Regions from separate parts of the Paraliobacillus zengyii genome, predicted to be linked through region 3. Evidence: riboswitches for the same ligand, from Rfam matches in the RefSeq annotation. Region 3 holds a riboswitch; each other region holds the start of a gene.
What was found. Region 3 has a riboswitch for cyclic di-GMP ahead of DM447_RS12310 (competence type IV pilus major pilin ComGC). Riboswitches for the same ligand answer to the same signal wherever they lie in the genome.
Positions count from the first base shown of each region.

Region 1: another riboswitch for cyclic di-GMP. It lies ahead of DM447_RS10035 (HD-GYP domain-containing protein); the one in region 3 lies ahead of DM447_RS12310 (competence type IV pilus major pilin ComGC).
Region 2: another riboswitch for cyclic di-GMP. It lies ahead of DM447_RS10940 (methyl-accepting chemotaxis protein); the one in region 3 lies ahead of DM447_RS12310 (competence type IV pilus major pilin ComGC).

Region 1 is NZ_CP029797.1:1,982,622-1,993,924, reverse strand. Features, by position in the region: gene brnQ (branched-chain amino acid transport system II carrier protein) at 48-1,379, shown strand; gene DM447_RS18845 (DUF4181 domain-containing protein) at 1,491-1,865, opposite strand; gene DM447_RS10060 (isochorismatase family protein) at 1,924-2,481, opposite strand; gene DM447_RS10055 (GNAT family N-acetyltransferase) at 2,581-3,135, opposite strand; gene DM447_RS10050 (hypothetical protein) at 3,207-3,599, opposite strand; gene DM447_RS10045 (DUF975 family protein) at 3,702-4,469, opposite strand; gene DM447_RS10040 (YpzI family protein) at 4,662-4,799, opposite strand; gene DM447_RS10035 (HD-GYP domain-containing protein) at 4,859-5,842, opposite strand; cyclic di-GMP riboswitch class I at 5,974-6,070, opposite strand; gene DM447_RS10030 (hypothetical protein) at 6,290-6,853, shown strand; gene DM447_RS10025 (alpha/beta hydrolase) at 6,939-7,721, opposite strand; gene DM447_RS10020 (LURP-one-related/scramblase family protein) at 7,746-8,243, opposite strand; gene DM447_RS18545 (GNAT family N-acetyltransferase) at 8,342-8,833, opposite strand; partial or broken gene DM447_RS18675 (DUF5613 domain-containing protein) at 8,813-8,932, opposite strand; gene DM447_RS10010 (DUF5412 family protein) at 9,146-9,661, opposite strand; gene DM447_RS10005 (hydroxymethylglutaryl-CoA reductase, degradative) at 9,917-11,206, shown strand.
Region 2 is NZ_CP029797.1:2,148,871-2,160,173, reverse strand. Features, by position in the region: gene lpdA (dihydrolipoyl dehydrogenase) at 1-146, shown strand, start outside; gene DM447_RS10970 (thiamine pyrophosphate-dependent dehydrogenase E1 component subunit alpha) at 166-1,161, shown strand; gene DM447_RS10965 (alpha-ketoacid dehydrogenase subunit beta) at 1,177-2,160, shown strand; gene DM447_RS10960 (dihydrolipoamide acetyltransferase family protein) at 2,190-3,440, shown strand; gene DM447_RS10955 (aldo/keto reductase) at 3,549-4,466, shown strand; gene DM447_RS10950 (methyl-accepting chemotaxis protein) at 4,661-6,697, shown strand; gene DM447_RS10945 (MBL fold metallo-hydrolase) at 6,754-7,578, opposite strand; cyclic di-GMP riboswitch class I at 7,993-8,081, shown strand; gene DM447_RS10940 (methyl-accepting chemotaxis protein) at 8,154-9,797, shown strand; gene DM447_RS10935 (DUF5634 family protein) at 9,862-10,203, opposite strand; gene DM447_RS10930 (EAL domain-containing protein) at 10,267-11,303, opposite strand, start outside.
Region 3 is NZ_CP029797.1:2,399,526-2,410,828, forward strand. Features, by position in the region: gene DM447_RS12275 (rod shape-determining protein) at 1-922, opposite strand, end outside; gene radC (RadC family protein) at 1,149-1,838, opposite strand; gene DM447_RS12285 (SPOR domain-containing protein) at 2,025-2,957, opposite strand; gene pilO (type 4a pilus biogenesis protein PilO) at 3,109-3,738, opposite strand; gene DM447_RS12295 (PilN domain-containing protein) at 3,740-4,267, opposite strand; gene pilM (type IV pilus biogenesis protein PilM) at 4,308-5,249, opposite strand; gene DM447_RS12305 (prepilin peptidase) at 5,263-6,018, opposite strand; gene DM447_RS12310 (competence type IV pilus major pilin ComGC) at 6,081-6,413, opposite strand; cyclic di-GMP riboswitch class II at 6,466-6,546, opposite strand; gene DM447_RS12315 (type II secretion system F family protein) at 6,600-7,802, opposite strand; gene DM447_RS12320 (type IV pilus twitching motility protein PilT) at 7,836-8,876, opposite strand; gene DM447_RS12325 (GspE/PulE family protein) at 8,890-10,515, opposite strand; gene DM447_RS12330 (pilus assembly PilX N-terminal domain-containing protein) at 10,551-11,303, opposite strand, start outside.

The DNA of each region.
Region 1 (11,303 bases), 420 kb from region 3:
TGTCGATAAAAGAATATGAAGTTTACAACTAGAAGGAGTCATAAAAAATGCAACAGAGAACCTCTTTTTCAACCTATGCAGTTATCGGTACGATGCTGTTTGGAATGTACTTCGGTGCAGGGAACCTGATTTTCCCTATTCAATTAGGGCAACTTGCTGGTACAAATTTTTGGCCTGCGTTAATTGGGTTTTTAGTAACAACAATTGGTTTGCCCTTTATGGGAATATTGGCTATTGGCCTATCGGGAAGTAACGGTTTGCGCGACTTAGCGAGTCGTGTCCATCCAATCTTCGGTCTTACTTTTAGCCTACTTCTTTACTTAACAATTGGTCCTTTCTTTGCCATTCCGCGTACAGCTAGCGTACCTTTCGTTGTTGGATTCGAACCATTCATTAATCCAGCACAAGCGAGTTTATGGTTAGCGATTTTTAGTTTTTTATTTTTTATTATGGTCTATTATTTTTCATTAAATCCTGCAAAAATTGCAGATTATATTGGCAAATATTTAACACCAGCTTTTCTGCTATTCCTGTTTCTTTTACTAATTGTAGCTATACTTAAACCAATGGGTAACTTTGGTGATCCAATTGGAGATTATAAAGAATTTGCATTTATGACAGGATTTAAAGAAGGTTACAACACAATGGATGCACTGGGATCACTTGCGTTCGGTATTGTTGTCATACGTGCAATTAGACGAAGAGGAATTACAGACACAAAAGAGATTGCAAGTGCAACATGGAAATCTGGCTTTTTTGCAATGGGTTTAATGACAGTGATCTATGGACTAATTGCCTATACTGGAGCATCTAGTATATCCGTCATTGGCACTCTTGAAAATGGTGGTCTTATCTTTGCTAAAGTAGCGCAACACTATTTCGGTCCGTTTGGAGCTATTTTATTTGCAATTATTATTGTTCTAGCTTGTTTAAAAACAAGTATTGGTCTCATAACGGCTTGTAGTGAATTCTTCCATGAAACGTACTCTAAAATTAGCTATAAGACATTTGTTCTTGTTTTATGCCTTGTTTCATTTATAATTGCTAACTTTGGTTTAAATAATATTATCCAATTTGCTGTTCCAGTATTAATGTTTTTATATCCCTTAGCAATTGTTCTTATTTTGTTAGGCCTCTTCTCTTCTTTCTTCGCGAATAAGAAAGAAGTTTATGCTGTGTCGATGTTTCTTACTTTTTTCGTTAGTATCATTGATGGTTATAACGCTTTAGCAAATAGTATTCCGGGTGTAAGAATTTCAGTCATTGAATCGATAAGGGAATTCTACCTTTTATATCTGCCATTCTATGAAATTGGACTTGGTTGGATTTTGCCAGCGTTAATTGGGGCGATCATTGGATTACTTTGGCCAACAAGATAACGTTGATACAATAGAAACCAAAATTAGCATCTAAAGCTTTATCTATATAAATCGAAGCAGCCCTTTCTACCTCTTATAGAATGGAGGCTGCTTCTTAATTTTACCGTCAGCTTAAGGAAACCATCTTTCTAACTGAAGTACTATTATAATTGCTGCAGTTAACATTAACAACATTTCGCTTAACGTTATAATAGCTCGTTTTGGGTAGTCACTATACTTCAATTCAAAGAATGCCTTTACGCCATAATCTAATGCCAGAGGAACCGTTAATCCAATAAAAATCAAGTAGGATAAATCATTAAATATAAAGAGACTCCAAATTAGAATTGTTATGATTGCAATACAATATCTATTCCATTTGTCTACCCTTCGATGTAAAACATTTATATAATTATTAGAAAAAAACTTATTTTTAACTTTTTCAATCTTAAAAAGCTTCCTCAAAATAAAATTAACTATTGATATAAGACTAAAAATAATTAACATGATTAATCCAAATTTTAAAAAGTACATAATCCCTCCTATTTACCAATTGAGTTGACTCTTATCTATATAAATAATGAGTTGGAGTGAACAAGTCTTCTTCTGTATTTCTTACAATTGAAAAGTTTTCAACATTGTAATGACCATGAAGCGTTTCGTTGTGATGCTTTATAATTTCTTCTGCACTTAAAACAGCACTGTCTTTTGTTGAATGTCCATCTCCGACTAATGTGACATCCAAACCATTAATAGTTGCTGTTCTGACTGCACTATCAATACAATGTTCGGTTGCACAGCCCATGACAACAATATGTTCAATTATTTGAGACTTTAAATGATTTAGAAGTCCAGTTCCATGGAACGCATTTGTTGCGAGTTTATTAAAAAACTTTGCATTCTTAGTGACGTTAATTTCCTCATGGACTTGAAATCCTTTGTCTTTACCATCTGCGATTTCTAGGTCTCTAACAAAAACAATAGGTATATCAAATTTGCTTGCTTTTTTAATTACTAAATTAATGTTTCTAAGAAGTTGTTCTTTTTTAAATACAGCATTTTCTTCCTGATTACCTTCAATTAACTCTTGTTGAGCATCAATGATTAACAAAATTTGATTCAAATGATTTCTCCTCTCTTATCATAAAAAATGATTATTTAATTTGATCGATTTCCTCTTAGTTTATATGTGTTTTTTGTTTTTTAAAGGAATGTAAGTAGTTTAATTCCATCCCTCTTTAAATCGAGCCATCATAATGGTGTTGTAGTAGTTTCCATCAGAAAGTAATTTATCTCTTTTTAAAACACCTTCGATTTCAAAACCATATTTTTGATAAAGTTTAATTGCTCGACTGTTTGTTTCCATTACTCTTAAATTTATTTTTTTGATATGATTGTCATCTGCCCATTTAATGGATTTTTGTAATAAATTCCCACCGATTTGATAAGACCAAAATTCTTTCAGTACACAGACTCCAAATTCAACATTATGATTAAACCTTTGTAATGGATTTCCTGTACATCTTGAATATCCAATAATTCGATTATTAACGGTTACAACTAAAAATAGGTTTTTAGCATTCTCATTGTCTATTTTAATTATTTCTTCAAATCTAATTAAATCTATGTATTCTTCCCCTCTTACTCTATCTAAATTTTCAGTTTCTCCATCAATTTGTAGCCGTAAATCTGACAAAGCTTTTGCATCTGTATTCATTGGAGTTTTAATATTGTAAGTAATTCCATTTACAGTAAATTTTTCTTCGGTGACTTTCATGACTTAAGGGTACCTCGCTTTGTATTGATTCCATAATGTTTAAGAGACATGCTAACAATCTTTACGGGTTATCACATCTTTGCATGCTTTAAAAATATAACTGCCCGGACTAAAGGATAGATCACTATACTCATCGAGAAGCAGATTACTAAAGGTGTATTTTCAAATTCCATTAGCATACTTGTTCCCTCAGTTACAAGCAATGTTATCCCTAAACCAACTACCAATAGTAAATAACTTATTCGTAATGCCTTTATAGATAAATAAACTTCCTTTTTGTCTTGAGCGTTTGTATCCGTCTCTCCATTTGCTAAATACTTAAATAAGTATGCAAGAACAAATGAAACATAAATAAATGTATCAGTTCTTAATTGACTGTCAATAAACCACTTATATAATCCAAAGCTTATAATAGAGATTATAGCAATAATAAGAACTATGTAACCTGTTAATTTATTTTTCATAAAAATAACTTCCTTTAGATTATTAGTTTATCTATGTTTCTAAAAATAACAACTCGCAATATTTTTGCACATTAAACATTTAATGGGATAAGTTAACATCAACTAGTCTACTCTCTGAACTTTATCCTGCCATTCTTTCTTTCGTTTTTTGCGTAACAGTTCTCTGTAAAAAGCTAAGCGAGCAACTTCGTATACCACGATGCTAAATATTGCTCCAACTAGTAATAGTAGTATGCCGATGATAAACCCTAAGCCTGTTAATAAAAATAATCCGAATAAGGACCATCTATTACCTTTCATTAAGGAGAAACTTTGTTTAACACTTCTAAAGATACCAAGCTTAGGGTCATCATGTAACAAATACAGCGCTTGTGAAGTACCTAAATAAAGCCAAAAAAGAATACCATATAGAATTATAAAACCAGCTATTATCGAACCTGTTCCTAAATTTAACCCAACTGGAATAATTGCAAGAAATATAATTACTGTATATATAGCTAACATTCCGATAAGATACAGTAGGAAATTTGAAATGATTAAGACAATAAGTCCTTTATAGAGCAAGCGCGCGTTTCGAAATGGATAAGTGATAGCGGTCAAAAACCTTTTTCTCATCGTGTTTTTGGTTAGGATAATGTATTGAAGAAGTATAAAAAACAATATGCTATTTACTAATGGTCCTATTAGTAATGACTGTATTGAGTCTAAACTTGATACTGCTAATGGATCCATTCTAATACTTACAGATCCCTGAATAGGCACTGTTCCAAGTAAAAGCTTGATAAAATAAGTTAGAAGAACCATTCCGATAATCTTCAACCAATTATTACTAAGTATTGTCATCGCTTCTTTAAAAACGTTTTGAATCATAAAACTCTCCTTCAACAAAAAAATTAGTATTAACTTTTGTAATCTCTTACCACAAAGTTATATTTATTTTAACATAAATATCCAATCAATTTAGATTCCTCTTTTAATTTTTTTATTTTTCATATAATAAAGAACACTTTTCTAAAAAAAGAAAAGTGTTCTTCAAAATCTATTTTTTGATACTATGCTGCCTTATTTCCCATCGTTCAATTTTCTGCCTTCTTCAGGGCTAGACATTTTAGTTGCTCCTGCTTTACTTAGATCTTGATCTCGATCAGATTCAACACGTCCACTTTCTCTTAATTTCTTTTCTTGACGGTCTTTTCCCACTTTAAACACCTCCTAATGCTAACATGGATCGTTTAAAGTGAAATTATTCGGAGAGTAATCTATACTGCTGATTCAAATGGTTTTATCATAAACGTAGGATTATCAATTAGATCAATCACTTTTTCAGTCGCAAGTATTTTTATCATTGGTCGATGAAAATGTTTGTTTATTTCAGTAACAATTGCTGGTTGATTATGATTGATCAGTACTTTCGTTCCTGGTGGGTAAGTAGAAATGGATTGACTAAAAGCTGTAACAATTTTGTGCGAATACAAACGATCTGACATAGCCATAATTGCTTCCATAGCATCATGTGGTGGAAGCTTTTTTTTTACAATTAAATTATCATAGCGGTTTGCAACAGCGCAAATTTGAGCAATTTCTAGAAAATCATTATCCTTTATTTGACGTGGAAAACCCTTTCCGTCTAATGTTTCATGATGCTGATAGGCAATATGAGCTGATACAATACTAAACTGACTAATTGTTCGCAATAATTGGAAGCCTGAATCAGGATGTTTCTGTTCATCTGTATCAATTGCTTTACCTATATCATGTAATAAGGAACCAATTGCTAGATCCCTAAGTTTTAAGTCATTATAGCCCATTTCTTTGGCAGTCAATAAAGCCAGAATGGTGACATTAACTGCATGTGCATAAGGCTGTAATTCCTTTGTCATTGTTCCCGATGGAATAAGTATAAGTGTTGGTCTATGCTTTACTTCTTTAAGCAATATGCCTGCTACTTGCTGAATAGGTTTTAATTCCGGCGTGCTTTTTTGCGTCGCATGTTCATAAAAGGTTTTAACTGCTTGAATGGCGTCTGTCCATGTTGGCATATCGAGCATATCTTCAATTGTAATTCCTTTAGAAACCTCATCCTCTATAAAAAGAAAATTAATGCCCATGTTTTCTAGTCTAGATTGTATTTTAGGATCGATCGTTCTACCAGTTGCAAGTAAAACACGTTTGCTCGAATCATATATTGGCTTGGCAAGTACCATACTTTTGTTGTCATAGTCTGAGATACTGATTAGTCTCATGTTTACACCTCTTTTTATAATCTATAAATACTAATTAACATAGTTCTACTCATAACTATTAGTAGTTCGATAAAAGAGTATAAAAAAAGCTATCACAAATAAATGTATAGCCAAAATAACTGTAAATGTAATTTGGTGGTCTGGCGATCAATAGTAATGAAGATAAATCCATACCTTAGACCCATGACTTTGCGTCCTATTCTTTCAAATAGTTTGCCTTTTTCGTGATATTCTATTTAAGTAACACCTTTTATTAGTACTTTAGTATTGTTTTAAGAATAGCTTATTTTTAATTATAATTCAACATATTTCGACGAAAAAGGCTATTGTATATTTTTAAGCTAAAGAATGCAGTTAAATTAAACTAAGGTTTAATTCTTTTCGGTATAGATTGCACTTAACGTCACAAAATAAGAAAATACTATTGCTACTATAGGAGGGCTCTTCATGGAATATCAAACGTACTGGGAGAATATATATGATAAGAACGAAGCGTTAAATGAACTTTTCCGTTCGTATTGGCATGCCTATTCAAGCTTTGGAACATGGCAATTCTGGATAGTTGTTCTTTTCTTTTTATCACCCTTGGTTCTTCTTTATTTTAAAGTGGATCGCAAACGAATTTTTGAAGTTTTTTTCTTTGGTTATACAGTACATATGCTCTGGACATACGCAGAAATTATATTATCGCGTCACGGTTTTTTCGTTCACACCTATTTTCTTACACCGTTTATCCCCTATGCACTAAGCATGACTGCTTCCGCACTACCAGTAGCTTTTTTACTTATATACCAGTATTGTACGAATGATAAGAAGAGTTTTTATTTATACATCTTACTATTAAGTATTCTTTTTGCGTTTGGATTAGCAATTATTGAAGATAAGGTAGGATTATTAAAATTTGATAAAGGAATGAATTCATTTTATCTGTTACTTGTTGATTTGGTTATAGCGATTAGTGCTTATTGGATGACGAAAATAGTGAGAAAACTAGGGAGTAGACCTAAATAATGTCATCATTCCCTAGAAAATTCAGATTAACATTTTATATTAAAGTATACAGAAATTCAGATTATGTTTACTTTTTACTTGTGTTTTAAAATCCCCTTTTTCTTAGCCACATTTCACAAACAGATGTCCACCAACTGACATCTTTCAGATCGTTCGCAAGTCCAAGTCCATGTCGACCACTTTCAAAAACATGCAACGCATAAGGAACTTTTTTTCTACTTAAAGCACTAGCAAACTGTAGACTGTTCTCTACTGGAACGGCGCCATCATCTGCTGTATGCCATAAAAAAGCAGGTGGTGTATCAGTTGTTACATGGTCTTCCAATGACATAAGTTCCACTAAAGAAGAATTAGGCTGTTCGCCAAGTAAAGCCTGCTTACTACCTTCATGCGTAAATTCACCCATCGAAATAACAGGATAACATAGTACCATTAGATTAGGACGACTGCTTTGATGTTCAATGGCATCATCCGCCTCAGGATTACCCTCGTCGTAATGAATACTAGCGGAAGCTGCCAAATGCCCGCCTGCAGAAAAACCTAATATACCGACTCGATCTGGGTCTATATTCCATTCGCTAGCATGATGTCTAACAGTGCGAATAGCTCGTTTAGCGTCATTTAACGGAGTCGGGTGTTGATGAGGAGCTATTCTGTAATGTAATACTACTGCTGCTATTCCAATTTCATTGAGCCATTCTGCAATAGGTGTTCCCTCGTGTTCTGCACGATGTGTATACCCACCACCTGGGCATACAATTATAACTGGTGTTGGATTCTGTTGTTTTAATAAATATGGTGTCAAGCTAGGGACCGTTTCATCTATTGTATGTAACTGTTTATCTACATTATATAGTGCTAACAGCATCTTCTTCTGCCCCCTCTGTTGTAATTAATTACCCGCATTTGTTGCTACGGTGCTTTCTTCTTGTTTGACAAAGTCAATCGCTATAACTAATGAAATAATTATATGTTCTAGTGATTCGTCGTTAACGTTTACCTCATAGGTGTCGCCCCATGATAACCATTTTTCGGTAACTTGGCCTACTATTTCGCCATTGCTCACTATATCAAATTTTTTGTCCCACCAGTCACCACGTACTGAAATATCTTGCCCTTCAATTTGATAGCGTGATTTTAAAAAAGAAAATTCCTTTTTAATAGTAACAACATCTTTTCCATCAACCTGAACGAAAAATTTCGGCATTAGACTAAATACCTTCTTTGTTATTGTACCAATTTCATTTTCAGAGGTATCTTTGATAGTAAAAGTTTTTGGAATGGAAAGGAAACTTCCTTTTATCACATACTTATCTTGTTCAAATTCGTCCTTAACAGTGAAATTACCACCCAAACTAAAAACTTTTTGCTTAATATATAGTTTTTTCATATAAGCCTCGCTTTCTTTTTAAAGTAATTTGGTGTTCATTAGTTACCTTTTCGACAAATGTGGCAAAATTCCTGGTTTCTTATAAAATTCATTAAAATCTAATCTTGATATATTTTTTGTGCTTCATATTTAAAATCACGATACTTATAGTTTTGTTTTAAGTACATTTCTTTAGGCGTATCTTCACCGTCAGCCACTAATATGACAGTCTTATCAGGGAATGTCTTCATTACAAATTCTTGTAATCTGCTGCCTATTCCTCTATTCCGAAACGATTCGACAACAGTAAGATTATCGATTTCTGTTGTTTCATTAGAAATAATAACATCTACACAACCTGCTGGAGCTCCTTTATAAAAAGCTAAAACTTGATGAATATGTTCCTCTTCAAATTGACGTTTTATAAGATCAGCTTTTTGTTTTGCAAACTCACTTCCAAAGTTAAGGTCAAACTGATATTGTAGATGAAGAAGAACTTCTAAATTTTCACCTGTCACTACTTGAATATCTATATCTGTGTTGTTTCTCAAAGAAGGAAAGTGCTTCGGTTGAATAGTATATAGTTCTAGAGACCCTATTTCATAACCCATATCATTCAGTTGTGCAAGGAGTTCTGCGGTAGGCTTTGTATTAGCAGGAAAATAAAATTTTACATGTTTTTGGCCTTGTCTCAGGTGAAATTCCCTTAAGTATTTTTCTGCCTCTTAAAATTTACTTAAAGAAGGTGAATTTTTAAATTCAATGAAATTACTATCATACCTGATTAACATCTATGCATAATGATAGTGTTTATAATGAGCATTTTCGGTTACGATTTTTCCAAGTGTGTATATATCTTCAAATGTTATTTGGTCCATTCATATTCTCCTTCTTTATAATTCATGTCACTAAATTAAAAAGTTCTAATAACGAAAAGTATCTCCTTTATCTAAATCTAGCGTCTGATCATTAATTACCACTATCTTATTGCTTTCCCATTTAACAGTTACTTCTTCTGTTCCGCTTTGAAGGAAAATTCTTTTTTTAAACCATAATGGTCCGTTTAGTTCGCCTCTTATTCCGAATGATCCTGATGCTCCTGCATCATAAAAATAAAAATCAATGGTGTAATTCTCATCGGGAGAACTAACTGTTTTAATCTGTTCATTTACTCCCATTGAAGATAAAAGTGACGATAATAATATCACATAGAAAATAGCTAACGAAAACAATATAGATAAAATTAGAGTCAACCAACTTCTTGTTTTACTCTTCCAGTGCCTGTTATCTTTGAATCCTATAACTCCAAAAATAAATGCAATGATACTAACTAAAAGAAGTACATAATTTGATGGTGCAATTCTCCAAGCGTTGCTGATATTAGAATATAGTGAGTAGAGAGACAAACCAATACATAATAATATTAAATAAAATGCCATAAATTATAGGTTCTCTCCACAGCACTTCCCCCTAACTCAATTAATAGGTTAGTAATTTTTAACTAAATGCATAAAACGTCTATACATATTTTAACATATAATGACAACTAACTGTAGATTTCATATGTTTTCCATCGACTAAAATAACTTGTTTTTTTCAGAATTTCACACAATCGCATACATCTCTTTGATCTCAAGCATTTCTGTGATAAATTAAAATTAGAATGAACTGTTATGATCACAGGAGGCCAACAAATGAAAAAGCACTTTTTAAATAAATTTTATCAGAAGACGCATGAAGAACGAATCAAAGCATTGATTTCAGCTGAGATTCTAACTGATGAAGATGCAGTAGACTTAAAGCGTAAATTAGAATTACCAGATGAAATTGCGAATCATATGATTGAAAACCAAATTACTACATACGAATTACCACTTGGGCTTGCACTTAACTTTTTAATTGATCAAAAGGAATACATTGTCCCGATGGCCGTTGAGGAACCATCCGTTATTGCTGCCGCTAGTTCTGCAGCAAAAATTATCAGCCAATCAGGTGGTTTTGAGACAACTATACAAGAACGAACTATGATAGGTCAGATTGCTTTAACGAACGTTTCTAATATGAATCAAGCTGAACAAAATATTTTTCAGCATGTAGATCAGATCATAGAAAAAGCAAATCAAGCCCATCCTTCTATTGTGAAGCGAGGCGGTGGTGCTCGTTCTGTTGTAACCAGACAGATTGAAGCAGATGATCAGTATGATTCGCCTTCTTTTTTTGTAATTCATATCCACGTTCAAACATTAGAAGCAATGGGAGCCAATATTATCAATACAATGGTTGAAGCTATTAAGCCATATGTAGAAAACTTGACAGGTGGAACTGCCATAATGGGCATACTCTCAAACTATGCGACAGAATGTTTAGCAACTGCAACTTGTCATATTCCAGTTACATTATTAGAAAAAGGTGCTTTTTCAGGTGAGGTAGTTCGTGATAGGATCATCGAAGCTTGTCAATTTGCTACTGTTGATCCATATAGAGCTGTCACACATAATAAAGGAATTATGAACGGTATTGACTCGGTAGTTCTTGCATCAGGAAATGATTTTCGAGCTATTGAAGCAGGCGTACATGCTTATGCAGCACGGAGTGGCCAGTATCGTTCCCTCTCTACATGGTCTAAAGCACAAAACGGTGATTTAGTTGGCTCAATGACAATTCCTTTACCAGTAGGTTCTGTTGGAGGTTCTATTAACATCCATCCTACAGCTCAATTCACGAAGCAACTTTTAGGAAATCCGACAGCAAAAGAATTGGAATCGATTATTGTTTCTGTTGGCTTAGCGCAAAATTTTTCTGCTCTTAAGGCACTTGTAACCGAAGGTATTCAAAAAGGACATATGGGACTTCATGCGAAATCGCTTGCTATTAGTGCGGGGGCTAAGGGTGAACAAATTGATATCGTTACAGAAGAATTGAAACAGAGAAAGAATATGAACTTGGCAACAGCTAAAGATATATTGAATCGACTAAAAAACTAATTAATAATACCCATAACCTCACACTTGTTTTACAATTTTATATTTTAAAAAGGATCAGTCTATCACTTTAACTTAGACTGATCCTTCTGTTGATTAT
Region 2 (11,303 bases), 250 kb from region 3:
CTGAGTTAATCTCAGAGGCGGGCTTAGCCAAAGTTTTAGATGCAACCCCATGGGAAATCGGAGAAACTATTCATCCGCATCCATCTTTAGCAGAAGCGATGGCTGAGGCTGCACTTGATGTAGATGGAATGAAAATTCATGGATAAGCAAAAAGGAGGAGTTATCATGAGTGAAAACCGTCATGCTTCATTAGGATTAACAGATGATGAAGTATTTGAAATGTATCGAACCATTTTGTTAGCAAGAAGAATTGATGAACGTATGTGGTTATTAAATCGTGCAGGTAAAATTCCATTTGTTGTTTCCTGTCAAGGTCAAGAAGCACAACAAGTAGGAGCTGCGTTTGCTTTAGATCGCACAAAGGATTATTCAGCACCATATTACCGGGATGTTGGGGTAGTTTTAGCACTTGGTATGACGGCTCGTGACTTGATGTTACAAGCATTTGCAAAGGCAGAAGATCCTAATTCAGGTGGACGACAGATGCCAGGTCATTTTGGTCAAAAGAAAAATCGAATGTTAACTAGTTCGTCGCCAGTAACCACTCAAGTTCCGCATGCAGTTGGTATTGCGTTAGCAGCGAAAATAGAGAAAAAAGATATTGTTAGTTTTGTTACTTTAGGAGAGGGTTCTTCAAATCAGGGAGACTTCCATGAAGGTGCAAATTTTGCTAGTGTACAGAAGTTACCTGTAATTTTAATGGTTGAGAATAATCAATATGCTATTTCAGTACCATTAAGTAAACAAGTGGCATGTGAGAAAATATCAGATCGTGCAATTGGATATGGAATGCCAGGTATAACAGTAGATGGTAATGATCCATTGGCTGTATATCAGGCTGTTAAACAAGCTGCCGACCGCGCTAGAAATGGTGATGGACCTAGCTTAATTGAAACAGTATCTTATCGATTAACACCACATTCAAGTGATGATGACGATAGCATCTATCGTACGAAAGAAGAAGTAAAAGAAGCAAAAGATAAAGATGGTGTGCTAACCTTTGCAGCATATTTAAGAGAACAAGATATTTTAACCGAATCAAAAGAAAAAGAACTTGAAGAAGAATTAAAACAAATCATAAATGACGCTACTGACTACGCAGAAGCTGCAGCTTATGCTGATCCATCATCAATTTATGATTTTGTTTATGAAAAGAAGTAAGGGAGGAGGATTATAATGGCAGTAATATCTTATATTCAGGCAATCACACAAGCGTTACAGGAAGAAATGAAACGAGATAGTAAAGTATTTGTGTTAGGGGAAGACATTGGCATAAATGGTGGAGTTTTTCGTGCCACAGCAGGTTTATATGATGAATTTGGAGAAGAAAGAGTTATCGATACACCTTTAGCTGAATCAGCAATTGCTGGTGTTGGAATTGGTGCTGCAATGTATGGCATGCGTCCTGTTGCAGAAATGCAATTTGCTGACTTTATCCTTCCAGCAGTTAATCAAATAATTTCTGAAGCAGCTAAAATTCGTTATCGTTCGAACAATGATTGGAGTTGTCCAATTACAATTCGTGCTCCATACGGTGGTGGTGTACATGGTGCTTTATATCATTCACAATCTATAGAAGCTATTTTCGCTAATCAGCCGGGTTTGAAAATTGTTATGCCGTCTACTCCATATGATGTCAAGGGCTTATTAAAAGCTGCAATCCGTGATAATGATCCTGTGCTTTTTTTAGAACATAAACGTGCCTATCGATTAATTAAAGGTGAAGTACCAGAAACAGACTATACAATTCCAATTGGAAAAGCTGATGTAAAAAGAGAAGGATCCGATATTACAGTTATTACATATGGCTTATGTGTTCATTTTGCATTGGAAGCTGCAGCAAAATTATCTGAAGAAGGAATTGACGCACACATTTTAGATTTACGCACTGTTTATCCATTAGATCAGGAAGCGATAAAAGAAGCTGCTTCAAAAACAGGGAAAGTACTGTTGATCACTGAAGATAATAAAGAAGGAAGCATTATAGGTGAAGTAGCTGCAATTATTAGTGAACATTGTTTATTTGATTTAGATGCACCGATCAAGCGATTAGCAGGACCGGATGTTCCGGCAATGCCCTATGCACCTCCATTGGAGAAAGAATTTATGATTAATGCTGAAAAAGTGGAAGTAGCTATGAGAAATCTTGCTATATTTTAAGTAGTAAATAGAATTGGAGGGAAAACGTTTTGACTCTCGAAAAAATTACAATGCCTCAACTTGGTGAAAGTGTGACAGAAGGAACGGTAAGTAGCTGGCTTGTGCAAGTTGGAGATCATGTTGAAAAGTATGACCCAATTGCAGAAGTAATGACAGATAAAGTGAATGCAGAAGTTCCATCTTCTTTTACTGGAACAATTAAAGAGTTAGTTGCAGATGAAGAACAAGTAATAGCTGTTGGAGAATTAATGTGTTTTATCGAAGTAGAAGATAACAATGAAGCAGTAGTTGCTGATGAAAGTGTGCAACAGCAAGTTAATGATGAAATGAAAGTGAAAGAAGAATCTACTGATACATCAATGAAAAAACGTTATTCTCCAGCTGTTATGCGTTTAGCACAAGAAAATGACATTGATCTAACTTCAGTAAAAGGAAGTGGACAAGGGGGAAGAATCACCCGCAAGGATTTGGAAAGAACGATTGCAAATCCACCTTCAAAAATTGAAGCAACAGTAGAAAAAAAGGTTGAGCAAAACAGTCACATTAGAAATGAAGAGCAACAAACAGTAGAAACAGCTATTGGTGATAAAGAGATTCCAGTAACCGGTATTAGAAAAGCAATTGCAAATAATATGGTTCGTTCAACAACTGAGATTCCACATGCGTGGATGATGATCGAAGTTGATGTTACCAACCTTGTTAAATATCGTGATGCGGAAAAAACGAATTTTAAAGAGAGTGAAGGATATAATTTATCTTACTTTGCTTTTTTCTTGAACGCTGTGGCAAAGGCATTAAAAAAATATCCGGAATTAAACAGTTCTTGGGCGGGTAATAAAATCATTCAACATAAAGCAATTAATTTATCCATTGCAGTTGCACATGAAAAAGAATTATTTGTACCTGTGATTAAAAATGTTGACGAGAAAAGTATTAAAGGAATAGCGAAAGAAATTGATTCCTTAGCAAGGAAAGCGCGTAATGGTAACTTGACACAACGGGATATGGAAGGTGGTACTTTCACTGTTAATAATACGGGTTCATTCGGATCTGTCCAATCTATGGGAGTGATTAACTACCCGCAAGCAGCCATTTTACAAGTGGAATCAATTGTAAAACGTCCGATCATTATTGATGATATGTTTGCAGCACGAGATATGGTTAACCTATGTCTTTCGTTAGATCATCGTATATTAGATGGCGTAATTTCAGGTAAGTTTATGTCACATGTCAAAGAGATTTTAGAAAACATATCGGTTGACACAACGCCAATATATTAAAAGAAAAATCATCCATAGTCTTGGATGATTTTTTTAATATACTGATATTGTGCGCTTTTTAGTAGAACATGATAGAATAGATATATTATAGTAAAAAGAGGTGTTTAGATGAATAGTATAAAATTGGGTACAAGTGATTTAGAGGTTGGGGAAATATCTTTAGGTTGCATGCGCATGGATGCGCTTTCTAAAAAAGATGCTAGACATGTTATTGAAAACGCAATGGATTTAGGCGTAAATTTATTTGATCATGCTGATATTTATGGTGGTGGAAAGTCAGAAGAGGTATTTTCTGATGCGATTGAAATGAATCCGTTATTAAGAGAAAAAATGATTTTACAATCAAAATGTGGGATTCGTAATGGCTTTTTTGATTTTTCTAAAGAACATATTACATCTTCAGTCGAAGGAAGTTTAAAACGTTTAAATACAGATTATCTTGATATTTTGCTTTTACATCGTCCAGATGCATTGATGGAACCTGAAGAAGTAGCAGAGACTTTCACAAAATTAAAAAATAGTGGTAAAGTACGCTATTTTGGTGTTAGTAACCAAAATCCGATGCAGATAGAATTACTTAAAAAGTATTTAAAAGATGATTTAATCATTAATCAACTTCAGCTAAGTATCATGCACACACCAATGATAGATGCTAGTTTAAATGTTAATATGCAACATGATAAAGCGATTGATCGAGAGAACAGTGTTTTGGAGTATTGTCGTTTACATGATATAACTGTACAAGCTTGGTCACCATTCCAATATGGCATGATCAAAGGTGTATTTGTTGGTAATAAAGATTTTCCAGAAGTGAATGGTAAAATACAAGAGATAGCAGAAAAAAAAGGGGTAACTGATTCAGCGATTGCGATTGCTTGGATTTTACGTCACCCGGCAAAAATTCAACCGGTTGTTGGAACGATGAATCCGAAACGACTAGCGGATATTGAAAAAGCTTCACATATTACTTTAACAAGAGAAGAATGGTATGAGATATATCGTTCTGCAGGAAATGTGTTACCTTAAATATTAATAGAACTCACTACCAACTAGTTTTGGTAGTGTTTTTTTTTACTCGTATAAAATTATATTTCACAAAAACGTCACCTATAGACGCTGTATTCTATAGTATACTTTGGTTAGTTTTTCTAACAAAAATTAGAAGATTACCTTCTATTTAGTTAGTTAACAAATACATAGAGGCAGAAGGACTGGATTGCATGATTAGAAAATGGAAAGAGAAATTTTTAAATAGGGGTATTAGGAGTACATTAATTATTTATTTTAGTATGGTTGCTTTAGTTCCAATAATAGTGGTAGGTTTGCTTTCTTATAATCAAGCAGCAACATCGCTAGAAAATGAAGTTGGTAATAAAGTAAAAGACTATGCACTAGTTAATATGGAGAAATTAGATCGTACAATGTATGAAAGAATAAGGGACGTGCAAATCATGGCAAACTCAGATACTGTTCTGAATGCTATGGATGATAGTGTAGAAACGGAGGATTATTTAGATCAACAATTGGAGACGTTAGGTTATTATGCTTCGTTATCTATAATTAATTTAGACGGAACTGTCATTAGTCAATCTAGTAACGGTAATTCCGTATCATTAGAAACTAATACGACTGAATGGAATGAAGTGGTTGAGAATGGATTATCTATCTCAGAAGTAGTCTATGATGATGCGTTAGATAGCCACGTTTTAGAAATTAATGTACGAATAGATAATAATACAGAGGATAGAGTATTGCAAGCTAAGTTCAATGTTGAGCATATTTGGGATGATGTTAATAGTATTTCAAGTGATAATGTTGTGGTTGAATTAGTAAATCAAGATGGTGAAAAAGTTGCTGATACAATTTCTAGCGCAAGTACTGATGTTGATGCAGAGATAACAGAACTTGATCAGTCATCTCAACTATTCACTGAACTAAATGTTTCTACACCTGGTGAATCAGGTTTTATCAAAGCAAAAAACAGTTCAGGTAATGATGCAATTATAGGGTATGTCAAAAGTGCTGGATATAAAGATTTTAAAGGATTTAATTGGTCGCTAATTGTTAGTGAGCCAACAGAAAACGCATTACAATCCATTGAAAAAGTAGGCGCTGTTATTTTACTAATTGGTAGTATCACACTTGTTACTGCTATTGTATTGTCAATATTTATCGCAAGGAATATTGCTGATCCACTTATTGGGTTACGTAATCAAGCATTAATCATTGCTAAAGGAAACTTAACTCAAAAGGTAGAAATGAAAGGTAGGGGAGAAGTTCGACAACTTTCTGAAGCGATGAACCAAATGATTGCTAATTTAAGAGAAACAATTGAGCACACTAGTGATGCTTCCGATCGAATTGATCAGCAAAGTAATGCATTACAAAAGATTAGTAATACTATACAAATAGGTAGTCAACAATTGACTTCTACCATGCAGGAGTTAGCTAGCGGAGCAGAAGAACAAGCTACTTCTGCAACAGATATAGCATCATCAGAACAACATTTAGATAAGCAAATTGGTAAAGTAAAACATGAATCAGTATTATTGGAAAAGTCTTCGATAAGTGTTTGGAACATTTCGAATGAAGGAACAGATCAGATGAATGATTCCATTACACAAATCGAAGTAATTAATAATGAAGTGAGAAATGCAGTGAGTAAAGTTCAAGGTTTAGAAAAACAATCACAGGCTGTGTCTGACTTGACTGTTGTAATTAACAATATTACAGAACAGACAAATTTATTAGCACTGAATGCAGCAATTGAAGCAGCAAGAGCAGGTGAAGCTGGGAAAGGCTTCTCTGTAGTAGCAGATGAAATTAGAAAGTTAGCAGAACAAGTTAGTTTATCTGCAGTAGATATAGCTGAGGTAATCAATCAAATGCAACAAGAATCTAAATCGCTAGCTGTTTCTCTGGATGGAGCTCATAAGCAAGTAAACAAAGGTGTTACTCAAATAAAGCAATCTGCAACATACTTTTCAACTATAAAAAATGAAGTCACTCAAATGAATCAACGTATTGCAACTGTTACAACTAACCTAAAAAGAATCGAAGATAACAGTAAGGAAATGAATGTTGGTATTATCCAAATTGCTTCTGTTTCGGAAGAAAATGCAGCAAATATAGAAGAAACCTCTGGATCGATAGAACAACAAAAAGAAGCAGTAGATTTCTTATTAGAACAAGCAGAGGTATTAAAGACATTATCAAATAAGTTAAATCTGAGAGTGAAAAAATTTCAAATTGAATAAGTGAAAGCTAATGATACGCTCTCTAATGAACGTACATTAGCTTTTCGTTTTATTGTCTAGTTCCTTTTGTGTTTTGGGATTGCAATATCATAAAAATCAGCTGTTAATTTTTCAAACCCTTCACTTAATTCTTTATCTTTCATAGGTAATCCATGTCCAGTTAAAAGTAATTTTGGTTTTAATTTGGCAAGTGTTTGAACTGATCTTTCTGCATCATCCCAGTCATGTGTAAAATATGCAGGAGGTCCATATAGTTTAATGATTGGTAGAAGTACCGCCAAACTTGATTCGGGATTTTCAGTTGTAACCGCATCGCCTGCAATTAAAATTTTGTCACTTTCTCGGAAAAGGGAGATATGTCCTGGTGTGTGTCCAGGTGTATGAATATAATGCCAGTCATCAAGGAAGGGAAGTTTTCCATCAGCTGACAATGTCTTAGCTAAATGTTTTAAATTGACTGCATCTGTAGGAAACACTGGTGATAATAAAGAAAGTAAGCCGCCACCAACAGTTGGATCAGCTGGTGGATACTCACATGTGCCATCAACAAAAGGTAATTCCTCAGGATGTACATAAATAGATACATCCCAATGCTTTGCTAACTTTTTTGCAGATCCTACATGATCAAAATGAGCATGTGTCAAAATAATAGCTTTTGGTGGAGTGTCATTAAAGCGTTTTTTTGCAGCTGAAATTATTCGCCCATGATAATGAGCAATTCCTGTATCAATAAGTACCCAATTTTTTTCTGATGGATTACCAAGCATGTATACATTGGATACTAAAGTACGATAAACTGCAATATCTTCGGTTATTTCTTCTGCAATTGCATGATCCATGTTTGTTTCTAGATGGGTTGATATATCCGTATGCTTTTCCATAAATATATAGCTACTCCTTTTTTGATTAGTTTGTAAAATAATATTGTAATTATGCATTTCACGCGACTTTCTTGGATTTTATTAGCTTAGCTGCTTTCTAAAAGTTTGTTGTTTAAGACCAAATCACTATAAATTGCGACGTAAGGAAATGATAAATTAGATGGTGAGTTTGTACGTTTAAGCGCTACAGAACTATAAAGAGTAGAACAAATTTTTTATAAAGTTACATCGTATTTTCTATCTTTATTGTAATGAAACAATTTTTTCAAAAAGACTCGATATTCGAATGAAATATGGCACGATACAAAGATAAAAGTCTTGACAACATAAGAATAAAGTCGTAGTATAAAATAACTATTATAAAGAAGTAATAATTACTTTATCAAATGGGGTGAAAGCAAATCGTATTATTTAATTATAAAAAGGCAAATTGTTTGAAAGAACAGGACGCAAAGCTAAGGGTCTAACGTATTTGTTTATACTAGGATAGCCTAGCTACCAAATAATATTACTATTTGGCCATTCTAATTGAGAATAGTTTTATTTTTGTGAAATTACAAGGGGGACACACCAAGATGAAAAACAAACTAGAATCCTTTTTTAACAAAAGCTTACAAAGGCAAATTTTAATACCATTTATTACATTATTAATAGTAGTAGGCATAGTAATCAGTTTCGTTAGTTATACATATAGTGTTTCGATCACAACAAATGAATTAAGTGAAAGTGTCAAACAACAGGCTAATATACTTAGTGGTGCAGCAACAGCTGGAGCAAGTGAAACAGCAATAATAGATATAGCAGATAATACAAAAATTGGTGAAACAGGATATTTTGCCGTTATTAGTAATGGCGAATTTATTGCCCATCCAGATGAAACGATGACGGGTGTAGATATTACACATGAAGAGTATTATGAAAAGATTATCGCTACTAATGCTAGATCTGGTACAGTGGAATATATGTATGAAGGTCAAGAAAAAATATTAGGTTTTTCTGTTAATGAAACAAAAGATTGGATAATCATAGGAACAGTTTATATAGATGAATTAGAGGACAAAGCAACGCCAATTCTTTTACCCATTGCTACTGCACTAATTCTCTCTATTATTATTGCTATTATTGTATCTTTATTTGTATCTAAACAAATCACAAAGCCGATACGTTCCTTACAAAGTAATATGAAGGAAGTAGAAAATGGCGATTTATCTATAACTTTAATACAGAAAAGAACAGATGAAATTGGTCAACTTTCCATTTCTGCAAATGAAATGAAAGAAAAATTACGAACTATGTTAAACAGTGTTTCAGAAGCAGCGCAAGCTATTACATCTAATAGTCATGAGCTTTCCCTTTCAACAAATGAAGTAAAAGCTGCTTCAGAACAAATCGCAGTTACCATGCAGGAAATTGCATCAGGATCAGATACGCAAGCAACACATGCTAGTAATTTATCCATATCTATGCGAGAATTTACGGAGAAAATTGAGCAAGCAAACGAAAAGAGTATCCACATAAAAGACGCTTCAAACGCGGTCCGTAATTTAAGTGGAGAGGGAAGTTCATTGATGCTTCAATCTGTTAAACAAATGGAAAATGTTGATTCAATTGTTAATCAAGCAGTAGTTAAGGTGCAAGGATTAGATGTGAAATCAAAAGAGGTAACAAAACTAGTGTCAGTTATTAAAGACATAGCTGAGCAAACAAACCTTCTTGCTTTAAATGCTGCGATTGAAGCAGCACGTGCTGGAGAAGCAGGAAAAGGTTTTGCAGTAGTAGCTGATGAAGTTAGAAAATTAGCAGAACAAGTTTCTGGTTCAGTTATAAGTATTACAGAAATAGTTAATATGATCCAAACAGAAACTTCAGACGTGACGAACACATTGGAAAATGGTTATCAAGAGGTAAAGCAGGGTAGTGAGCAAGTTAAGAAAACGGGACAAACATTTGAACAAATTAATCAAGCCTTAGTAGATATGTCTAATCAAATTACAATAGTAAATGATAATTTACTACAAGTAACAAATACAAGTAAAGAAATGAATAGTGCCACAGAAGAAATAGCAGCTGTTGCAGAGCAATCAGCTGCAGGAGTCGAACAAACTTCTGCTTCAGCTCAAGAAACAAGCAGTGCAATGGAAGAGATGGCTAATCATACAGAAGACTTAACAAATGTCGCAAAAAATTTAGCGAATCAAGTCAATAAGTATAAACTATAAACGTAAATAAAAAACACCTTCGAAAAATGACGCGATATTGTGTTCATAAACGAAGGTGTTTTTATTAAATAGCTTGGTTAATACTATTATCCTTACCAGATTGATCTAGTGCATCTAAGCAATTATCCAAATGATCAAAACCTCTGAAGGAAGGTCCCTTATAATTTTCAGATTGTAAAGTCCAAATTGGTGTTAGTGGTATTAAAGCTTCTTCAGAATAACTCATAAAAGGTAAATAAACATAATAGTTTCTAGTGTTTACAGTAATTTTATAACCTATATACAAAGAGTCTGCTTGACCTTTGGCTAGATATGTTGTCATACTATCAAAATGATATTTATTAGATAATTGTGGTATGGAAAGCTCAAGATTTTCAATTAATTGATTGCGCATACGTATTTTCATTAAGACCGCCTCCGAATAAGTTTATTACTAGGATGGCGATTTTTGTTAAAGTTTAAACATATTTTAGTCAAAATTTTTAAGAAAGTAGGTAATTGGGTTATCTGTGTAGAAGTCTGTATCTGGAATCGGCTTGTTATTTTTCGAGTAAATAGTCAACTGATTAATTACTTTCGCTAGATGATCCTTATTTGCTTCAGAAAAGTCATCAAAAGCAACACCGTAATAAAAAATATCTTGTCCAATTTCACTTTTCCAAACGAAAGATCCAATGATTTCAAAATCAAATCCTAATAGTGAAAAAGTATAAACAATTTTCATGTTTGATTGAACTGGTAATTTTAAATCAGACATTAGCTTTAAGCCACCTAAACTAATATTTTCAATTAATATGTTTGCCGTGCCTACATCTACTTTACGATTATTAATTTCAAGAATAGATAGTCCACCTTGTAAATATCCAGGGAAGGATAATCGATAATATTTTCTTCTTTCTACTTTAGGTTTTGTCACTTTAGTTGACTTTGGAATTGGAAGAAAACTTTTCTTAATCAATTCTTCAAATCTGTTATTTGGTACAGCTTCGGAAAAAAGATAACCTTGTATAAGGTGACACTCTTTTTGTTTTAGAAATTGAAGTTGTTCAAAATTCTCTACACCCTCAACAATGACTCTCATATCTAATGATTTTGCGAGATATAATATGCTACTAACTATTGCAGCATCCTTTTTATTATCATCCAATATATTTAAGATAAAAACGCGATCGATCTTTAATTCATCAGCAGGAAAATCGCGTAAGTATTGTAAAGATGCATAGCCAGTTCCGAAGTCGTCAATTGCAATTGATATACCTAATGCACGTAGTTGTGAAAGTGTATGCTGTACTTTGTTTTCATTTTTTAAATATGTACTTTCTGTGATTTCAAATGTTAGAAAGTGTGCAGAAATATCATATTTTTCTAATTGCTCCTTGATAAATGAAATTAATCCTGGTTTTAAAAATCGATTAGGAGATATATTTATAGAAATAGGTCGTAATATATAATCTTGATCTTTCCATATTTTTAATTGTTCGATCACTTTTGTGATTACCCAATCCC
Region 3 (11,303 bases):
GCATTTTCGTTTCATCACTAATTACTTGGTCCAATCCTCTTAACAGTGACCCTCCACCAGACAAGACAATACCGCGATCCATAATATCAGCTGCTAATTCAGGAGGTGTTTTTTCCAATGTGTTTTTGACAGCATCAATAATTGCAGTAACTGCATCATTTAATGAATTTGAAATTTCTTCTGCTGTAATAGTTATTGTTTTTGGAAGCCCAGTTAATAAATCTCTACCTCTAATATCCATTTCATCATTTTGGGCAGGTTTCCCTGCATTACCAATATCCATTTTAATGGATTCAGATGTTCTTTCACCGATCATTAAATTATACTTTTTACGGACATATTGAACAATAGATTCATCCATATCGTCTCCAGCAGTACGAATGGATTGGCTTGTAACAATTCCACCGAGTGAGATAATCGCTACTTCAGTGGTACCTCCACCGATATCAACAATCATACTACCTGTTGGTTCCCAAACTGGTAAACCTGCTCCTATTGCTGCTGCAAAGGGTTCTGCAATTGGATAAGCTTCTTTCGCACCTGCTTGTTTCGTTGCATCAATTACTGCTCGTTCTTCAACCATTGTAATACCTGATGGTACACAAACCATAACATTCGGTTTTCTGGCAAAAGATGAACGGTTTTTCTGCGCTAAACGAATATAATATTTCATCATTGTTGCCGTTGTATCATAATCCGCAATTACTCCGTCTTTCATAGGACGAATAACGGAAATATTACCAGGTGTTCTACCAATCATATTTCGTGCAGAGCCACCAACGGCTTCAATTTCACCTGTTGAATTATTGATAGCAACAACTGACGGTTCTCTAACAACAATCCCTTTTCCTTTTACATAAACGAGTGTGTTTGCAGTTCCTAAATCAATTCCTAAATCTTGCGATAAACTAAACCCAGCCAAATCAATCTTCCTCTCTAATCTCACGATGCTTATTGTTTCATCTCATTAATTTTTAGTTTCATCATGTAAAATCCAACTTCCATATTGGTATCATAACATGAAAAGTTTGTTATAGCTGTTATTCACCATAACAATAAGCGCCAAATACAAGGAAATCTTGTAAAGTGGCGCCGAATGTAAACTTCGTCTATACAATTATACGAAAAAAAACAAAAAATAGATAGTCTTATACGTATCCTTTTTCTTTTAATGATACAAATTTTTGATCACCGATAACTAAATGATCCAAAAGTTCTATGCCAATCATCTTACCACATTCTGCTAAACGTTTCGTGACTTGAATATCTTCCTGGGAAGGGGAAGGATCACCTGATGGATGATTATGTACACATATAATCGATGCCGCAGAACGTTTAACTGCTTCACGATATACTTCACGAGGATGGACAATAGAAGCGTTAAGACTCCCAATAAATACGGTCTGCCTATGAATAATTTGGTTCTTAGTATTTAAAAATAAACAAACAAAATGCTCCTGGTTTAATAGGCGCATTTCCTCCATGACAAAATTAGCACCATCTTCAGGACTCCGAATAACATACCTTTCTTGCGGCTTTAATTGATTCATACGTTTACCCAGTTCAATAGCCGCTAAGATCAGCACAGCTTTCACCATACCTATACCTTTAATCGCAGTTAATTCTTCAAATGTTGACTCCCGCAATAAATTTATTCCTTCAAAGTGCATTAGCACACGTTGAGCTAGATCCTGAACAGATTCTTCTCTTGTACCAGTACCTAATAATATCGCAAGTAACTCTTGGTTAGAGACATGGCTTGCTCCTAATTCAATCAATCTCTCTCGAGGCCGATCTTGTTTGGGTACATCTTTCATCGTTACATGTATACTAGTCATCTATTCACCTCAATATGTTTTTTTATACAATTAATAGTACCGAGTCAATGAATAGAAAACAAATCTGCATTTCTCAAATTCAGGGCTTTCTTTATATGTTAAAGATATAAATTTGGTTAGATAAAAACAAGCATTATACAGTTTAACCATATTAAGAATTACTTTTTATTATGTTCTAACGTTTTTTTAAATATTTTGATAAAGTTGCCATACTTCCAATAATTGTAATTGTTTATTTTCTCTACTTTCCCCTTCAGTAATCATGGTAGTAATTTTTTGAATAGAATCTTTCCATGCCGTAACACTCTCTGGTAATCCTTCTGGAGCTACTTCCAACCAATTTGTCCATACCTCAACTTGTTCAGCATCTGAATCTTGATTAACCGCCTGAACTGTATCTGTCCATAGAGTTGGGAAAGTTTGTAACCATTCTATTACTTGAGGATTAAAAGCTGCGTTACGTTCTGTTGTTGACCATGCGCGTGCATATGCCTCCAACCCTTTTGCCTCCATATCACTTGCAATGGCTTTTGCTCCTTCTTCTGTTGGAGTAATCCCGACAAATAATCGAAGTTGATCTCCTTCGTTCCAGACCATTGCATTATAACCAGAAGCTGCTATTTTATCTTGCCATTCAGTTGCCTTTTCCTTCGTTGAGAATACACCCACCTGAACAACATAAGCTTGTAATGCTTCTAACGTTATACTTTCTCCATCAACAACTTCCGTTTCAGCTCCCGTATTTGTCGAAGTAGCTTCAGAAGAAATTCTATCATTCGTCGCAAGATTATCTTGGTCATCTATTTCAACAAACATCTTTAAAATAATAAATCCTAATATAACACTGATCCCAATCGCACCACATGCAGTAAATATAAAGGCTTTAACAACCGAATTATTATTCTTTTTACTCTTAATCTTTTCAGACGAAGAATCATCAGTTAAATGACTGTTTTTTTCAAAAACATCCACCTCTTCGATCTCCTCTTTATCCAAACTAGCCGCTTCCTCAAACCATGTTGGTCTATCAGATAAATAATCCCGACTATCATTTTTACTATCTTGCTTATTCTGTTTTTTATTATTTATTTTTACAGTGATTTTGTTATTGTTATCCACCCTAATTACCTCGTTTCCTATTACGTTTGGTTCACTCTATCATAATCCAAATGAAAAAGTAGACGAGTTTTGTCAGTACGCGATAGCAATTACCAACATAAACTAGCAAATTATTCGTAATTTCTTTGTAATCAAAAAAACAAGAGGACCATTAATCTTGGTCCTCTTGTTGTTGTTCTGCTTCTTGTTCTTCATCATATTCGAATGTTGGTGTTTCTGTTTGAAGTGCTGTTAGCGTTGGATTGTAAAAGGTAGTTAAACCGACGGAGAGTTCAATACTTCCTTCTTCTACTTGAACAAATTCAATATTATTAATTTCCACTATGCGATCCATGTTAGTTAACTCTGTTAAAAACTGATTCATCTCATCATAATTTGGTGATAATACTTCCATTTGATAATTTATTTTAGTAAGTTCAGATGTAGCTTCTCCATCTTGATCACTAGCTACTTGATCTTCACTATTCGTCAATAATGTTATAGTACTGTTCGTTTTCTTCTCTATTTCTTCAACATTCAAAATTAGTTGATTAATTGCTTTATCTATTGGGATTTGCTTTTGTAAATCCAATGAATTAGCAACTTCATCCTCAAGTTCTTGTTTACTTAAATCCGCATTTTCGATCAATTGATCCTGTTCTGCAAGTTCACCTTCTAAGTACCTTACTTTTTGTTGACTAGGATAAATAAATTGATAATAAGAAAAAAAGGCAATTATAATAACTAGTAAAACTACACCAATCGATAGCAATGAGTAGATACGTGACCATTTAAATATCATTTTAATCAGCCTCTTCCACTAAATAATCTGCATTAATACCAAAATTAAATGTTGCAACATAGTAATCATCTATTTTTTCTAAATTTATTAAATTTACATTATCTGCATATGTCGACCCATTAATATTTTGACTAAAGTTGGCAGCTTCTGATAATGCATTTAAATGAATACCTATTGTTACACCATTCGTGATAGTAAATGAATAGTTTTCAATAAACGTATCGTTTGGCAAATCAGCTTGGATATCGTCTAATAAAAATAAAGAAGGATAAACAGCAGTTTCTAATTGCTCAATTTGTGCTTTCAATGTCTGTTTTTGTTGTTCGACCATGTTAAGTGTATTAATTTCTGCTATAATTTCAGATTTATCTATTCTTTCTTGTTGTAGAGAAACATATTTATTCTCCAAACTTGTATGGAGAATGAAGAAACTAATACTAATAATAAGTAAACTGACCATAAATATAGCAAGTAGCAAATATAGGGCGGTATTTATCTTCTTTTTTTCAACAAAATTTATTTCTATCATAAGGTGATCCCCTTACTATGAAGTTTAAATAGTCTTTTCTTCACTTTCTTTGTGTTAGTCCATATACAGTAGCATATTCTGGTGGTAAGTCACTAGGAAATAAAATGGTTTTAATTGGTAAATTGAAACGAGATGCCAGTGATTCATTTATTGACGACTGCGCTGGAAAATCACCGATTAATAATAAATGAGAAACTTGGGCCTCGCCTGACATAATAGAATATTGATAGAAATCCATAAAACGTTCTATGGTTATTAACTGTTCATCAATCAGCTCTCTCCACATATCTTCATTTGAATGCATGGAATCTTCAACTAGCTTATTATTAAAAATCATATCATTATTATTTAAATGAATATGGCGATTGAAGATTGGTTTTTGATCATGAAAGACCGTGAGCACTAAGTCCGTTTTAGACCACTGAATCATAAGTAAATGCTCTTCTTTGTTAGCAAGATCCAAATTATAATAAGTCCGATATACCGATAGAAAAGACAAGTCAGCTACCATCAGTTTTACATTCGCTCGTTCAAACACTTCTATGTAAGCATTTAACCGTTCTTTTGGGTATGCAAATAAAAGAATTTTATTGGTTTGTTCTTCTTCTGCAATAACCTCAAAATCTATAACTGGATTTTGAAAAGGCAGTCGAATACTACCTTCTAATTCTAATTCAATATATTTTTTTACTTCATCTTTAGTTAATTGTTTAGGTACTGATTCTTCTCTCATCGTAACAAAAGCATCTGGAACGCAAAATACGAGGTGCTTATTCCTCCATTTTTTATCTTTAACAACATTTTTAATGATAGTCGTTAACTTTTGTTGATCTAAAATTTTTCCATCTTCAACAATGCCTTGTTCCAATGGTATTTCCCCATAGTCTTTATTAGCTGTAACGTTTTTTTTAGTGGAAACAAGATATCGAATCATCGTATCATTTATTGCGATGTTTATTCTATCTTTGTTAAATAAACTCATTTGTGTTCATCCTTTAAAAAAATGATGTAATGTACCAATTGATTATCTGACTACCAAAAAAATAAGTAGTTAACGCAGCGATGCAAATAGAAGGGCCGAATGGTACCGGACTTTTACGATTGATTCTTCTAGTAGCCAATAATAGCAATGTGATAATTGTGCCGAAGATAGTTGCTAGAAAAAAAGTTAGTAGAATTCCTTTATATCCTAACACAATTCCTAGTATAGTGAATAACTTCATATCACCCGCACCCATACCACCTTTACTAACAAGTATGATCAGCGTTAATAATATAAATCCGACTGCTGCACCAGCAATTGAAGACCACCATGGTTCTAACGGATCTATGATGCGTAAGATAATTAAAAACGGTAGAAAAAACAATAAGATTTTGTTAGGTATTAGCATATAAGTGATGTCTGAAACAACGATAATCACACATAAAGAAGTGAGTATTAGTGCCATTACTAACTCTAATTGAAACCCCAAAAAATAATAGCTAAAACTGAAAAGGAAAGCTGTAGATAATTCTATTGTAGGATAAAGAGGGGAAATCTTTTCTTTACAGTTTCTGCATTTACCAGCTTGAAACAGATATGAAATAATCGGAATCAGCTCATACCAATGCAATGTTTTATCACAACGAGGGCAATAAGAACGTTCAGATTCTAAGAAATTATTATTCGGTACACGCAAACCAACAACATTATAGAATGAACCAAATACACTTCCAAAAATAAAAAAGATAACGATATAATAGACTTCCATATTTTTTATCTCCTAATTATGTATAAAAGACCCCTTTGGGAAGGGATCTTTTTAAAATATTATTACTCAGTGTATTCGTATTGATTCGTATCTTCATCAAAAGTAACTGTGCCATCTGGTAGATCATCACTACCCTCAAGATAACCTGCTGTTACAAGTTCAGCAGCAGTCATACCAGTTTCGTCAAATTCACCTTCTACATCTGCTAATCTTGCAGCATCAAGTACCAATTCAATTTGAGCATCATCAGAATCTTCCTGTGCTCCCTCAATTATATTCCCAATTGCAGGAACGGCAATTGCTACAATAATACCCAAAATAACAATAACTGCTAAAAGCTCTACTAATGTAAAACCTTTCTCATTGCGTAACATTTTTTTCATTCTAGTTAACATATTATTCCTCCTCATTTAATTTCTCTTATAAAAAAAGACTCACAGCATAAAAAATGGTGTCAGTCGGTTGCACTACTAGCTCAAATTTATCCAAGTGCCCAGATACAGATAAACCTTCATTGCTTCTACTATTCGTTTTATACTAATAGTTCTATTATACTACATTTTTATAACCTGTCTACACTTTTAGATATTTTCAAACAAGCTAAACATAGGTATAACGATCGCTAAAACAATTGCACCTACGATTACAGCTAAAAATAGAATCATTATCGGTTCAATTAACGACTTTAACTTTTCCGATGATTCATCTAATTCTTGTTCATAAAAATCAGAAACTTTTTTCAACATCGCATCAATTGAACCTGTTCGTTCGCCTACAACAATCATTTGTGTAATTAATTTAGGGAAAACCCAATGTTTTTCCATAGGCGTGGCTAGTGACTCTCCCTTTTCAAGAGAATCTCTACTTTCACGCAAAACTTGTTTAATTACTTTATTATCTATAACCCGCTCCGTTATCGTAACAGCTTGTAAGATTGGTACAGAACTATTTAACAAAGAACTTAATGTTTGCGTCATTCTAGCAAGTAAAGACTTTTGAATAAACATACCGAATATTGGAATTCGAAGTTTGATGACATCAAATAAATAAGAAATGTTTGGGCGACGATTTAATAATCTAATCGTCACACCTAACACTAGTATTAGTATCATCATAATCCACCAATAAGACTGAACCATATCGCTAATACTTAATATCGCCGCTGTATATGGTGGTATTTCTTGGTCAAAAGATAGGAACATGTCCGTGAAAATCGGTACAATAAATGCAAGTAAAAAAATAGTGATAAATACGGCAACAATACCAACCACAACAGGATAGGTTAATGCAGTTATGATCTTTTGTTTTAACTGGTATTGTTTCTCATAATAAGTAGCCATTCTATCAAGGATTTCATCTAAATTACCACTAATTTCTCCAGCATGGATCATACTGATTAATAATTCAGGGAAAAGACGAGGAAATTCTGCTAATGCATCAGATAGGCCAATTCCTTCTTCTAGATCGTTTTGAATTTGTTGTAGCGCTTTTTTTAGTGGTTTACTTTGTGTTTGATCTTCTAGAATAGAAGTTGTTTCTACTAATGTTATACCGGCATCTATTAACGTCGAAAATTGACGGAGAAAAATAACAAAATCCTTATTCTTTATTGGATTACCTATATAAATATCTTTGTATAAAAATGAGTTCAATTCATTTATCTCAAATAAAATTAGTCCTTGAGACTTTAATTGTTTGATCGCTTCTTTTTCATTCTCGCTACTAATTTTCCCTTTTTTTATCTTGCCATCGACAGATTTCGCTTTATACGCATAATAGTTCATAAAATTCCACCTCTTCCCCCATCATAACTTGAACTAAAAAGTCATATCTTTTAAATACGGAGATGCATGTTTTTGCGTTATAATTCCTTGTTGTAACATCCGTTTTATATCCATCGTCATGGTATGCATACCATACTCTTTAGACGTTTGCATGGTGTTAGGAATCTGATGCATTTTTTCTGATCGAATTAAGTTTTTTACTGCAGGTGTGTTAATTAAAATTTCAGTTGCTGCTGCTCGTCCAAATCCTTTTGCCAAAGGAAACAAGCGCTGCGATACAATGGCCTCTAACACATTAGCAAGTTGAATTCTTATTTGACTCTTTTGGTGGGCAGGAAAAACATCAATAATTCGATCCATCGTTGAGGACGCATCAGTTGTGTGCAGTGTTCCTAGAACTAAATGTCCCGTTTCTGCAGCAGTTATTGCTGTAGAAATTGTTTCTAAGTCGCGCATCTCACCAACTAGTATCACATCTGGATCTTGACGCAAACACGCACGTAACCCTTTTTGAAAACTACTCGTATCGAAACCTACTTCTCTTTGATCGATAATGCATTTGTTATGCTGATACAGATATTCGATTGGATCCTCTAACGTAATAATATGTCGGTTCATTGTTTTGTTCATATAATCAATCATCGCTGCCAAAGAAGTACTTTTTCCACTTCCAGTTGGACCTGTTACCAATACTAACCCTTGTGGTAACCCTGCTATTTCTTTCAATACGTTAGGTAAATCTAAATCTTCAATAGATGGAATCGTAGTTGGAATCGTTCGAATAGCTAAAGAGATACAATTTCGTTGAAAGAAAATATTCATTCGAAAACGTGATACCCCTGCAATTCCATGTGATAAATCTAGTTCTCTTTCATCTAGTAATTTAGACCACATCTCTTCGTTAAGAATCGATTTAGCCATTTGTTCCGTATCGGTTGGTTCTAATTTATTCTGTCCATGAAGTTGTAACCGACCGTCCACACGAAAAATCGGCTGTGATCCTACAGTTAAATGGACATCTGACGCTTTTTTATGAAATGCTGTAGTTAATAATTCCTCTAGTCTATTTTCCATGTTTGCTCACCACCTACTCTTCCGTTGCCACACGTAATACTTCATCAAATGTGGTAATACCCTGCTGTACTTTAATTAGACCATCCACTAACAAAAATCGCATGCCATTTTGCTTTACATATTCTTTAATATCTGTCATATCAGACTGATTCATCATCATTTTTTTGACTTTATCATCGATTACTAAAAGCTCATGAATTGCTGATCTACCACGATAACCTGTTGATCTGCAACTATCACAACCAACACCCTCGACCACTTCCGTTAAATCTATATTATGACGACTAAAAATTTCCTTTTCCATTTTAGTTACGGGTCGTGATTGTTTACAATCGACACAAACTTTTTTAACTAAACGTTGGGCCATTACTGCCGATAAAGCAGAAACGACAAGATAAGGTTCAACATCCATATCAAATAGACGAGGAATCGCTGCAATAGCACTGTTTGTGTGTAGTGTACTAAATACTAAGTGCCCAGTTAATGCTGAACGTATTGCTATTTCAGCAGTTTCGCGGTCACGAATTTCACCAACCATTATTATATTTGGATCTTGGCGTAAAATTGATCGTAAACCTTTTGCAAAAGTAAGACCTACCGCAGTATTTACTTGGACCTGATTGATACCTTCCAATTGATATTCAACTGGGTCTTCTATTGTGACGATATTAACATCTTCCTGGTTCAATTCATTGATTGATCCATAAAGTGTTGTTGTTTTACCAGAACCTGTTGGACCTGTTAATAAAATTAATCCTGAAGGTTGTTCGATTATTTTTTGATATTTATCTAAAGTGTCTTTTGAAAAATCAAGTTCTGTCAATGTTTTAAATATATTACTTAAATCTAAAATACGAATAACTATTTTTTCACCAAAAACCGTTGGTAAGGTTGAAATCCGTAAATCGACTGGTTTCGCATCAATGATTAAACGAATTCTACCGTCTTGTGGCAAACGTGTATCCGTGATATTTAATTCCGATAATATTTTCACTCGGGCAATTAAAGCATTTTGTAATCGCTTTGGTATTGTTTTTTCTGTTCGTAACATACCATCAACTCTATATCGAATCATAACCTTCGACTCTGAAGGATCAATATGTACATCACTCGCTTTTAACGTTACACCTGTTTGTAATATTTGATCTAATATCCGAATGGCAGGCGCTTCCTCATTTTCAGATTCCTCATCTGTATAAGCGGCTTCCATGTCATAATATTTATTTATCGCTTGTAAAATATCATCTTTTGTTGCGATTACAGGTTTGATCGTAAACCCTGTTGATAGTTCTAAATCATCAATTGCATAATAATCAAGCGGGTCATTCATTGCAACAGTTAAAATATTCTCTTGTTGTTGTATAGGTAAAAGCGTATTTTCACGTGCTGTTTCTTTTCGAACAAGATCCATTAAACCTTCATCAATTGGAAAACGATATAAAGAAACGCTTGGAATTTTCAAATGTACTTCTAAAACTTCTAATAATTGTTTTTCCGTGATATAGCCCTGTTCAACAAGTGCATCCCCTAGTTTTTGTTTCTCCCATTTTTGTGCTATTGCCTCAACTATTTGTTGTTCGGTAATTAAGCCATTTTCTTTAAGGACGTCACCAAGTTTCCGTTTATTTCGTATCGCCATTTGACCCCTCTTTTCGTAACAATATAATTAAAACTCTAATCTGACTCTACTGTTGGCTGCTTTTTAATTAAGTCGTCCGTTGATGGAGAACTGTTAGTGCCGAAAGGGAAGTCATCAAGATTCATTGACTTGAATTTAATGAATCCTCCACCAGTACCTGTTATTGAGTTAGTAATTACTGTACCATTTATCGATCCACTTCCTGAAAAAACTAAATCTGCATTAGGCGCGATAACAAACGCAGAAGAATATGTACCTCCTTCGAATACTACACTATTACCCCCACTTACTATAAAGCCTTGAAAATCCCCGCCACCTGTCAGTTTTACATCAGCTTTTTCAACAAATATTGAACCATTAATATATTGTGCATTGGAAACTTCTATCCTTGAAGTTCCTTGATAATACATATTTAATTGGTTAGTATTCCCTGTATCATTGATAGTACTACTTCCTCCAATATTAAACGAATCTTGAATATAAATATTTACCTTACCACTGCCAATTATATTAATATGACCTTGACTTAAATCTAAATCTTTTACTACAATATCATGATCTTCATTATTCGTATTAATATTCAATGTATTGTTACTTGCAAATGTTATTCGATTGAACTGAAGGTTTTTATCTAAGTTTAAAGTGTAGCCATTCGCTTGATAACTATTAATATTTAAATTGCCTCCTTCAATTACTTTGAATCGTTCATACTCTCCTCCTATTGTTTCGTCAATAGGAGGAGAGTATGTTGGATATGTTGGATGATTATCAATAATTGTTTGATAGTC